DNA from 2 places in the Stenotrophomonas sp. GW821-FHT01H02A genome. Region 1 is predicted to be linked to the other one. Evidence: riboswitches for the same ligand, from Rfam matches in the RefSeq annotation. Region 1 holds a riboswitch; the other holds the start of a gene.
The links. A riboswitch is a leader RNA that binds a small molecule or an ion and turns the genes downstream of it on or off. The one in region 1 is predicted to bind cobalamin.

Region 1 (5,206 bases):
TTGATCGTCACCGTCGCGTGGAACAGCACCACGGTGGAAATGAAGAAGCCCCACACCAGCATCTGCCCGCCGCTGGTGCCCCACGTCGGCGCGATGCGCTCGAGCAATGCACCGAGGCCGAACAGCGCGGCGGCCAGCGCAATCGGCACCAGGGTATCGAACCGGTCCAGCCAGCGCAGCTCCGGGTATCTGGCCAGGTCGGGAATGCGCGACCAGTCGGTGCGGAAACCCTCCACGGTGAGGAACCAGCCCATGTGGCTCCACCAGAAACCGTGCACCGAGGGCGAATGCGGATCGGCGGCGGTGTCGGTATGGCGGTGATGGTTGCGGTGATGCGCGGCCCACCACAGCGGCCCGCGCTGCACACTGGACGCGCCGATCAGCGCGAAGATGAACTGCACGGCGCGCGAGGTGCGGAACGTGCGGTGCGAGAAATAGCGGTGGTAGAAGGCGGTGATCGCGAACATGCGCACCGCGTACAACGCGACCGCCACGCCCACCGCGACCCAGGAGACGCCCACCCAGAGCACCGCGAGGCAGGCCAGGTGCATTGCCGCGAAGGGGATGGCCCGCACCCAGTCCACGCGCTGCGGCTGCTCCACCGCGACCGCCGCATCGGTGCTGGTATCGAACCAACGCCACAGCGTGGCCCAGCGGCGTCGCTGTGCGGTGCGTCCTGCGTCGGGGGTGGGGCTGACCGACATGACTCGCTTCTCCTGAGGCGTTATCAGGAGATACGGGAGCCCGCAGCGTTTGGATGCACGGATCCGGAAAAAAAAGCCGGACCCGTGCGGTTACAGGTTCGCGATGTCGCCCTTGGCGATGATCGGGCCGGTCGGAATGCCCTGCGGCGCACCGGTGGACGGCTCAAGCGTGATCGCCAGGACCGAACCGTTCACGAGCGCATCACGCAGCGCGTCCGGCACGGCCACGGTGTGGGCGCGGTTGATCGAGACCAGGCCCAGCGAGCGCGGCGCGCCGCCCGCCGGGATCAGCCACAGCTCCGGCGCGCGTCCGGCGGCGTCCGCCGGTGCCGGGACGGGCACCATCAGCACCTTGCCCTGGGTCTTGTCGACCGAGGCCAGCCAGCCGGGGGTGCCATCGTCATGCAGCAGCGGCGTGACCGGCTTGGTCGCCTGCTCCGGCTCGGCCGGCGTCGGCGTTGTGGTGGGTGTGACCGCGACCGGCGTGGACACCGGTGCGGTCGGCTCCAGGTCGCGGCGGCTGAACACCGCCACCAATGCCAGCGCCGCGGCCAGCGCGGTCATGCCCTGCCAGAACCCGGTGCGCTGCCACAGCCGGGGCGAGGCGGTGCTCACCGACGGCCAGCCCAGCGAGGTACGGATGCGCGGCCACAGATGCGCCGGCACCGCTTCGGTTCCGAGCGAGGCCAGCAACGGCGCAAGCCGGTTCTCCCATTGGGTCACCAGCCGGGCGAAGCCGGCATCGCTGGCGATCCGGCGTTCGACGTCGGCGCGCTGGCCGGCCTCGAGCACGCCGAGCACGTACTCACCGGCCAGGATGTCGGCGCTCGGTGGCTCGCCGTCGTCATGCAGATCGTGGAGGTCGCGGACGTTCATCGTTCCAGGCACACCCGAAGTTGGCCCAGACCGCGGCGGATCCAGCTCTTCACCGAGCCCAGCGGCGAGCCGATGCGGCGCGCCAGTTCTTCATAGCTGGCGCCATCCAGGAAGGCCAGCCGGATCAAGGACCGGCGGCGCGGCTCCAGGGTCTCCAGGCAGTCCTGCAGGCGCTCGTGGTCGGACGCCTGTTCGGCCACCTGGGCCGGCTGCGGGGCGAAATCGGGGAGTTCCTCGGCCACCGACAGATCCTCCAGCGCGCGCGGCGGCGCGGCCCGCAGGCGGTCGATCGAGCGGTTGCGCGCCATCATCGACAACCAGGTCATGGCCGCCGCCTTGGCGCGGTCGAACTGCGCCGCCTTGTGCCAGACCGTCGTGAAGACCTCCTGCAGGACCTCTTCGGCATCACCACGGTCGCGCAGGACATGCAGGCAGATCGCGAACAGGCGCCCGGAGGCGAGTTGATAGACCGACTCGAACGCCTGGCGATCACCGCCGGCGACCCGGACCAGCAGCTCGTCCAGGCGGTGTGATGCAGCAGTGTCGGCAGCGTCCAGCTCGGGCATCGCAGGCTCAATGTCGATAACAGGCGAACCCGCATCGTCCTTGCTTGCGGCGCTGGCTGCAAGGGGCCGCTCAGGCACCGCATGTCTTCACCAGCGGCTGCGTGCGCGCGGCGGAGAGCTCGGCGGCAGGCGTCGCAACGGGTGCGGCCGGAAACTCGACCCGCACCTGCGGGTACGTGCCGTTCTCGTCGCGGACGTTGCCGGTGCCGGTGAACTGCAGCAGGCGCTGGTCGGCGGTGGCATAGACCAGCGTGACCGCCGGCACCGCGAAGCCGAACCAGGCATCGAGCTTCATCTGCAGCTGCTCGGCCGGTTGGCCCCGCCAGTTCACCGCGCCGGTGCGCTGGAGTTTCAACGGCACCAGGCGCTGGCGGCTGGGCAGCAGGAACTGGAAGGCCACGCTCTGCCCGGCCTGCAGTGCGGCCCAATGGCTGCGCACGGCCGCATCGAAGCCGGCATCGACCACGGCCCCCGCCGGCATCGTGATGGCCCGGCTGAAGGTCGGCGCCTGCGCGCTCGCACGCACCGACACCTGGCGCGCATCGGCGGTGCCGCGCACGCCTTCGCGATAGCCGTCGCGGCCATCGTCCAGGGTGAAGTCCGGTGTCTGCGGGCTGCCCTGTGGGGTCATCCACTTGCGCGCGAACGGACGGCCGTCGCTGCAGCGGTACAGCACCAGCCGTGATTGGGCGCTTGCCGGTCCCTGCAGCCAATGCGTCTCGCGGTAAAGCAGGCGGCCATCGACGGTCGCATACGCGCGGCCTTCCTGGCGCTGCACGGTCTGTTCGGCGGCACTCCCGGGGCCGGCGCAGGCCGACATCAGCAGGAGCAGGCAGGGCAAGGGCTGGCGCATGGGGGTCCAAACGAGCGGGCTTGCAGGGAGATACGCAGGTGGCGGTGGTTTGGATGCAGGCGACTTGACCAACGCCCGCCTTCGGCCTACCTTGTGCTCGCCGAAGGTATCCATCGCTTCATGCCGATGAAGGGATGGATTTAAACGGGAATCCGGTGAAGGCGCCTCGCGCGCCCATTCCGGAGCTGCCCCGCAGCGGTGAATGGAAACGACGCCTGCCAACAGCACTGGGCCTTCGGGCCTGGGAAGCGGCAGGGAGTAGGTGGGCGCCCGCGCCCGTGTCCATCAGCCCGAATACCGGCCCCGGCCGGGGGACACGACCGTCCCCTGATTCGACCTGGAACGTCCGCGGGGAGGTTGCCGGGGCCTGCCGCCATGCCGCCTGCATGGCGCTGCCCCCGTGCGTCCGCTTCACGGCATCCGGTTCGCCCGCGGGGGCGAAGGTCGCTGGCGGGACGGAACGGGCTGCAAGGCCCCGGACGGCGCGCGGTTCCTTCGTTCCTCAATGCCCCTACGCAATGAGGACACGTTCCAATGACCACTGTTACCAACCTGGGTTTTCCGCGCATCGGCGCCAAGCGCGAACTCAAGCGCGCGCTGGAAGCGTTCTGGTCCGGCGAGAGCAGCGCAACGTCGCTGCAGGACACCGCGGCCGAACTGCGTGAGCGCCACTGGCAGCTGCAGCGCGAGGCCGGCGTGGATGTGCCGCCGAGCAACGACTTCAGCCTGTACGACCAGGTGCTCGATGCGGCCTTCCTGTTCGATGCGATCCCGGCCCGCTACCGTGCGCTCGCCGATGCCGAGCCGCTCAGCGGCTACTTCGCGATGGCGCGTGGCCTGCAGCGCGATGGCATCGACCTGCATGCGCTGGAAATGACCAAATGGTTCGACACCAACTACCACTACCTGGTGCCCGAACTGACGGCCGGCCAGAGCTTCACGGTGCGCGGCGACAAGCCGCTGGCCGAATACCGCCAGGCCAAGGCGTTGGGGATCGAGACCCGGCCGGTGCTGATCGGGCCGGTGACCTTCCTGCGGCTGTCCAAGACCACCGATGGCAGCAACGCGCTGGATCTGCTGGATGCGCTGCTGCCGGTGTACGTGCAGTTGCTCGGTGAGCTCAAGGCGGCCGGCGCGGCGTGGGTGCAGCTGGATGAGCCGCTGCTGGTGCAGGATCTGGATGATGCCACGCGCGTCGCGTTCGAGCATGCCTATGCGGTGCTGGCCCAGGCGGCGCGCCCCAAGATACTGGTGGCGACGTACTTTGGTGCACTGGACGACAACCTCGCGCTGGCCGCATCGCTGCCGGTCGATGGACTGCATGTGGATCTGGTCCGCGCGCCGGAACAGCTCGATGCGGTGATCAAGGCCCTGCCGGCCGGCCGCGTGCTCTCGGCCGGGCTGGTCAACGGCCGCAACATCTGGCGCACCCATCTGGACAACGCGCTGGTGCTGGCGCGCTACGCCCACGGTCATGTGGGCAGCGATGCGCTGTGGCTGGCGCCATCGTGTTCGCTGCTGCACACCCCGGTCGATCTGGACCACGAAAAGAAGCTCGACGACGAACTGCGCAGCTGGCTGGCGTTCTCCAGGCAGAAGCTCGGCGAACTGCGTGTGCTGGCCGACGCGATCGATGCACCGGCGCGTGCCGAAGCGCCGCTCGCCCATTCGCGCGCGTGCATCGAATCGCGCCGTCGTTCGCCGCGCGTGCACAACCCGGCCGTCGCCGCCCGCCTGGCCGCGCTGACCCCGGCCGATGCACAGCGCCACAGCCGCTATCCGCAGCGCCACCTGGCCCAGGCCGCGGCGCTGAAACTGCCGCGCTTCCCGACCACCACCATCGGTTCGTTCCCGCAGACGCTGGAAGTGCGTGAGGCACGCGCCCGCAACAAGTCCGGCAAGCTCTCCGATGCCGACTACGATGCGTTCCTGGCCACCCAGACCGAACACTGTGTGCGCGTGCAGGAGCAGATCGGGCTGGACGTGCTGGTGCACGGCGAGTTCGAGCGCAACGACATGGTCGAGTACTTCGGCGAGCAGCTCGACGGCTTCGCCTTCACCAAGAACGGCTGGGTGCAGAGCTACGGCTCGCGCTGCGTGAAGCCGCCGGTGATCTTCGGCGATGTGACCCGCCCGCAGCCGATGACGGTGCGCTGGTCCAAGTACGCGCAGTCGCTCACCCAGCTGCCGATGAAGGGCATGCTGAC
Region 2 (5,206 bases), on a different contig from region 1:
CCGGCTTGGAGGCGATCGCCGCCGTGTTCGTCGAGGCCCTGGGATGAGTAGCGCCAAGCTGCGCAACATCGGCCCGAAGAGCGCAGCGTGGCTGCGCCAGGTCGGGCTGCGTACGCCGGAAGACCTGGTGGCGGTCGGCGCCGTCGGTGCCTTCGTCAAGGTGCGCCGCGCCGGCTTCAAGCCAAGCTTGAACCTGCTCTATTCGCTGGAAGGCGCCCTGCAGGACTGCCACTGGCAGGACCTGCCGGAGGCACGCCGCATGACGCTGGTAGCCGAATACGAAGCGATCATCGCCGACCAGCCGTTGAAGAAGGCGCCGCCTGCGTCCGGCCCGGTCTACGACCGCACGGTCGAGCATCGCGATGATGACGGCGACGAAGCAACGCCGTTCGAGATCGACGACGACCATCGCTGAACCCCGGGTATCGACAGCGCGTCGATACCCGTGCGCCCTCACACCTGCTGCAGCTCCAGCAGTTCGCCCCACAGTTGATCGTCCTCGCGCTCCACGCGCAGCCGCAGCCGGGTGCCGTGATCGATCCGCAACGCCCAGCACATCGCCATCGGCAGGCCGCATACCTGCGACAGCACCATCCGCAGCGGTCCGCCATGGCTGACGATCAGGGTGGAGACCCGCTCGGGCTCATCCAGCAGCCGATGCAGTCCACGCGCGATGCGGCGCTCGAATTGGCCCCAGCTTTCGCCATGTGGTGGCGGGTTGGCATGCGGGTCCAGATGGAAGGCCGACAACGCATCCATCGGCAGCGACTCCAGCGCGCCACCGTCCCAGTCACCAAAATCCAGCTCTTCCCATTCCTCGTCGGTGTCCACCGCCAGCCCAAGCGGGCTCGCCAGCGCTTCGGCCGTGACCACGGCGCGCTGCCGTGGCGAACACAGCACACGCTGCCAGGTCAGCGCGGCGTAGCGCGCACACAAGGCATCGGTCGCGCCTTCATGCAGTGGCGGATCGGTACGGCCATCGAGATGGTCGTCGCGGCCGGTGCTGGCGTGGCGGATCAGGTCGAGGATCATGCACGGCCCCGTCTACTGCCCGCGGCGGCCGACCAGTGAGGGTCGCGGGCGTCGGTACCGGGCTGCTGCAACCACGTTGGGGTCATGGGGATCACATCGAAAAAGCGAGGCGCATTCTAACCGCTGCGCTCCACCGGCCCGGCCGATGGCTTAGACTGCGCCCACTTTCAGGTGACCCGGGGCTGCAACGCCGCCAGGTTGAAACGGGAAGCCGGTGACGCGTCAGGCCCTGTGCCCGCCGCTACTCCGGCGCTGCCCCCGCAACGGTAAGCGAGGAAACACCAGGCAACACGCCACTGTGCTCCGGCATGGGAAGGCGCCTGGCACGATGGCACCCCCATCGACCCGCGAGCCCGGAGACCGGCCTGGAAGACGACTGGTTGCGATGCGGCGGGCATGGCGGCGGCAAGCAGGCGCCTGCGTGCGCCCGCCCACCGTCGAATCTCCCTGCAGCGCGATCATCCCCACCCCTTGCCGCGCGGGCGTGCGCGGTGCATGGAGTCATCGATGAAGCTGCAGATCCCCGTTCTTTCCCTGGCCGTCCTGTCGGCCCTGCCCCTGCTGGCGTCCGCCCAGGACGAGGCCACCGCACTGGACCAGGTGCTGGTCACCGCCACCCGTACCCCGATCGCCCTGCAGGACAGCATCTCGCCGGCGCAGGTGATCGACCGCGCCGAGATCGAGCGCAGCCAGGCGCCCTCGCTGCAGGATCTGCTGCGCGGCCGGGCTGGCATCAACCTCAACAACAGCGGCGGCCTCGGCAAGCAGAGTTCGCTGTTCCTGCGCGGCACCAACTCGGCCCACACCCTGGTGTTGGTCGATGGCGTGCGCATCAACACCGGTGACCTCGGCCTGGCCATGATCCAGGACCTGCCGCTGGCGCAGATCGAACGGATCGAAATCGTGCGCGGCCCGCAGTCCAGCCTGTACGGCGCCGACGCGATCGGTGGCGTCATCCAGATCTTCACCCGCCGCAATGCCGGCCAGTTCGCCCCGCACCTGCAGCTTGGCGGCGGCAGCAACGGCCTGCGCGAGGCCAGCGGCGGCTTCGGTGGCAGCGGTGAGCGCGGCTGGTTCGGCACCGACATCGCCTACCAGCACAGCGATGGCATCAACGCCTGCCGCGGCTCGGTCGCGCCGTTCGCCGGCTGCGGCGCCGATGAGCCCGACCGTGACGGTTACCGCAACCTGTCGATGAGCCTGCGCGGCGGCTATGCGCTGACCGACACGCTGAGCCTGGAAGGCACCGCGCTGCGCGCCGAAGGCGAGAACCACTACGACGGCTACTACAGCTACTCCGACACGCTGCAGCAAGTGCTCGGCGGCAAGCTGCGCTACACGCCCAGCGAGCGCCTCAACCTGACCGTCAGTGTCGGCCGTGCCGACAACGAATCGGACAACTACAACGGTGATACCTGGCTGGGCAACGCGCAGACCCACCGCGACAGCGCCTCGGTGCAGGCCGATATCGGCATCGCCGACGGCCAGCTGCTGAGCGCCGGCGTGGACTGGAGCCAGGACAACCTGGACGGCAGCAGCGCCGGCTATCTGGTCGACAGCCGCGACAACACCGGCGTGTTCGTGCAGTACCAGGGCCGCTTCGGCGCGCACCACGTGCAGGCCAGCGTGCGCAACGACGACAACGAACAGTTCGGCAACCACACCACCGGCAGCCTCGGCTGGGGCCTGGAGCTGGGCAGCGGGTTCCGCCTCAACGCCAGCTACGGCACCGCATTCAAGGCCCCGACCTTCAGTGATCTGTACGACCCGTGGAGCGGCGTGCCGACCCTGGACCCGGAAAAATCCAAGAGCGCGAACCTCGGCATCGCCCAGCAGGGTGATGGCTGGCGCTGGGGCCTGGATGTGTACGAAACGCGCATCGATGACCTGATCACCTACGACGCCACCACCTTCATGATGTCGCAGGTCGAGAAGGCCCGCATCCGCGGCGCCGAACTGACCGGTGCCATCACCGTCGCCGGGTTCGATCTCAACGCGCAGCTCAGCCACACCGATCCGCGCAACCGCACCGACGGCAGCGCGCAGTTCGACAACTGGCTGGCCCGCCGCGCACAGAACACCGCGCGCCTGGACGTGGACCGCCGCTTCGGTGACTTCCGCGCCGGCCTCACCGTCAACGGCGCCGGCAAGCGTTACGACGATGCCGCGAACACGGTGGGCCTGGGCGGCTACGGCACCGTGGACCTGCGCCTGGAATACGCCCTGACCCGCGACTGGTCGGTGCTGGGCCGGGTCAGCAACGTCTTCGACCGCGACTACGAAACCGTCGCCTGGTACAACCAGCCCAGTCGCGAGTACCGCCTGAGCGTGCGCTACCAGCCGAAGTAAGCGCGCGGGACGGCGGCACCGCTGCCGTCCCACCCTCGGCAGGTGCCGACCGTTGGTCGGCACAATCGTTGAATCTGGTAGGTGCCGAGCGTTGGTCGGCACAATCATTGAATCTGGTAGCTGCCGACCGTTGGTCGGCACACGCGCATCAGAGCGCCAACAAGTCCCGCAGATCGTCCATCACTGCAACTGCCTCGACATTGTCCAGATCCAGCCCACGTGGATACCCATAGCGCACCAGCGCCACCGGCATGCCTGCATCCACGGCGGCGCGGTAATCGGTGATCGAATCGCCCACCATCAAGGCGGCTCCTACACCCACATTGAAGTGCGCCGCGATATGCCGCAACGGCGCCCCGCTCGGCTTGCGCTCCGACAGCGAATCCCCGCCCAGCACCAGCGCGAACTGATCCCGCAGACCGAAGTGCTGCAGCAACGGTGCCACCAGCGCGGACGGCTTGTTGGTGCAGATCGTCAGCGTCACCGCGCGTTCGCGCAATGCAGCCAACGTCTCGGTCACACCATCGAACAGGCGCGGACTGCGCAACAGGCAGGCCTCGTAGTGCCGCATGAAACCAGGCATCACCCTGTCCAAGTCGATACTGCTGCCGGCCGCGGTGAATGCCTGTTCGACCAGCCGGCGCACCCCATCGCCGATCCAGGTCAGCACGGTCGCCTCCGGCACGCGCGGCAACGCCCAGTCTTCCAATGTGCGGTTGAGCGCCTCGGCGATATCGGCCGCGCTGTCCACCAGCGTGCCATCCAGATCGAACACCACCAACGGATACGGGTACGGATACGACAAGGCAATGCTCACTTCCACAGCAGGGAAGCGCCATTGTACGGAGGTGCGTGTGTGATGCCGATGCACGCCCGGGTAGAGCCGCGTTTACAGCTGCGCCAGGAATTCCGGGCTGGCAAAACGCTCCACCAGGAAATCCAGGAAGCTGCGCATGATCGTCGGCAGCTGCCGACGCGACGCATACACGGCGTGGATGCCCAAGCCTTTCACTTCGTAATCCGGCAGCACCTCGATCAGTTCACCACTGCGCAGCAACGGCGCGATCTGATACGTGGGCAGCATCGCGATGCCGGCGCCGGCACGCACCGCTTCAAGCAGCAGCGATGCTTCGTTGGCACTGATGTTGCCGCCCACTGCCACCGCGATCTTCCGCCCGTCGCGCTGTAGATGCCACACGCTCTTGCCGACGTAGTGGTGGGTGAGACAGTTGTGTGCGGCCAGCGCATCGGCGGTGGTCGGTGTGCCATGCTCGGCCAGGTACGCCGGTGCCGCGCACAGCACCGACCGGCACGGCGCCAACGGACGCGCGATCAGACTCGGGTCGATCGCGCGCGAAATGCGTACCGCGATGTCCACGCGCTCTTCGACCAGATTGACGGCCCTGTCCACCAGCAGCAGTTCCACCCGCGTGAGCGGATGCCGTTTGACGAACGCCGCCACCGCTGCCGCCAGGTGGATCTGCCCGAACGAGACACTCGCGGTGACCCGCAGCAGACCATGCGGCTCGGGGTTGTCGGTGGCCAGCTCACCGCGCAGCTCATCGCCGATCGCCAGCATCTGCCGGAAGCGCAGCAGCGCGGCTTCGCCCGGGTCGGTCAGACTGATCCGGCGCGTGGTCCGGTGCAGCAGCCGCGCGCCCAGCCAGCGCTCCACCTCGGCCAGATAGCGCGTCACCATCGCCCGTGACATCTCCAGTGCCTCGGCCGCCGCGGTCAGGCTGCCGCGTTCGGCCACCTCGACGAACACGTTCATGGCGGTCATCCGGTCCATTTGATCGATCCGTGCAACAAATTAGGCCGTTAT

Region 2: it holds a riboswitch for cobalamin, as region 1 does, so the genes downstream of both, btuB (TonB-dependent vitamin B12 receptor) here and metE (5-methyltetrahydropteroyltriglutamate--homocysteine S-methyltransferase) in region 1, are expected to answer to the same signal.

Annotation. Positions count from the first base shown of each region.
Region 1 is NZ_JBWKWI010000004.1:80,634-85,839, forward strand. Features, by position in the region: gene AC07WC_RS07720 (acyl-CoA desaturase) at 1-704, opposite strand, end outside; gene AC07WC_RS07725 (anti-sigma factor) at 795-1,580, opposite strand; gene AC07WC_RS07730 (sigma-70 family RNA polymerase sigma factor) at 1,577-2,146, opposite strand; gene AC07WC_RS07735 (hypothetical protein) at 2,217-2,999, opposite strand; cobalamin riboswitch at 3,086-3,319, shown strand; gene metE (5-methyltetrahydropteroyltriglutamate--homocysteine S-methyltransferase) at 3,534-5,206, shown strand, end outside.
Region 2 is NZ_JBWKWI010000001.1:135,654-140,859, reverse strand. Features, by position in the region: gene AC07WC_RS00680 (GAF domain-containing protein) at 1-47, shown strand, start outside; gene AC07WC_RS00675 (TfoX/Sxy family protein) at 44-415, shown strand; gene AC07WC_RS00670 (histidine phosphatase family protein) at 454-1,032, opposite strand; cobalamin riboswitch at 1,185-1,415, shown strand; gene btuB (TonB-dependent vitamin B12 receptor) at 1,540-3,381, shown strand; gene gph (phosphoglycolate phosphatase) at 3,530-4,204, opposite strand; gene AC07WC_RS00655 (LysR family transcriptional regulator) at 4,271-5,173, opposite strand.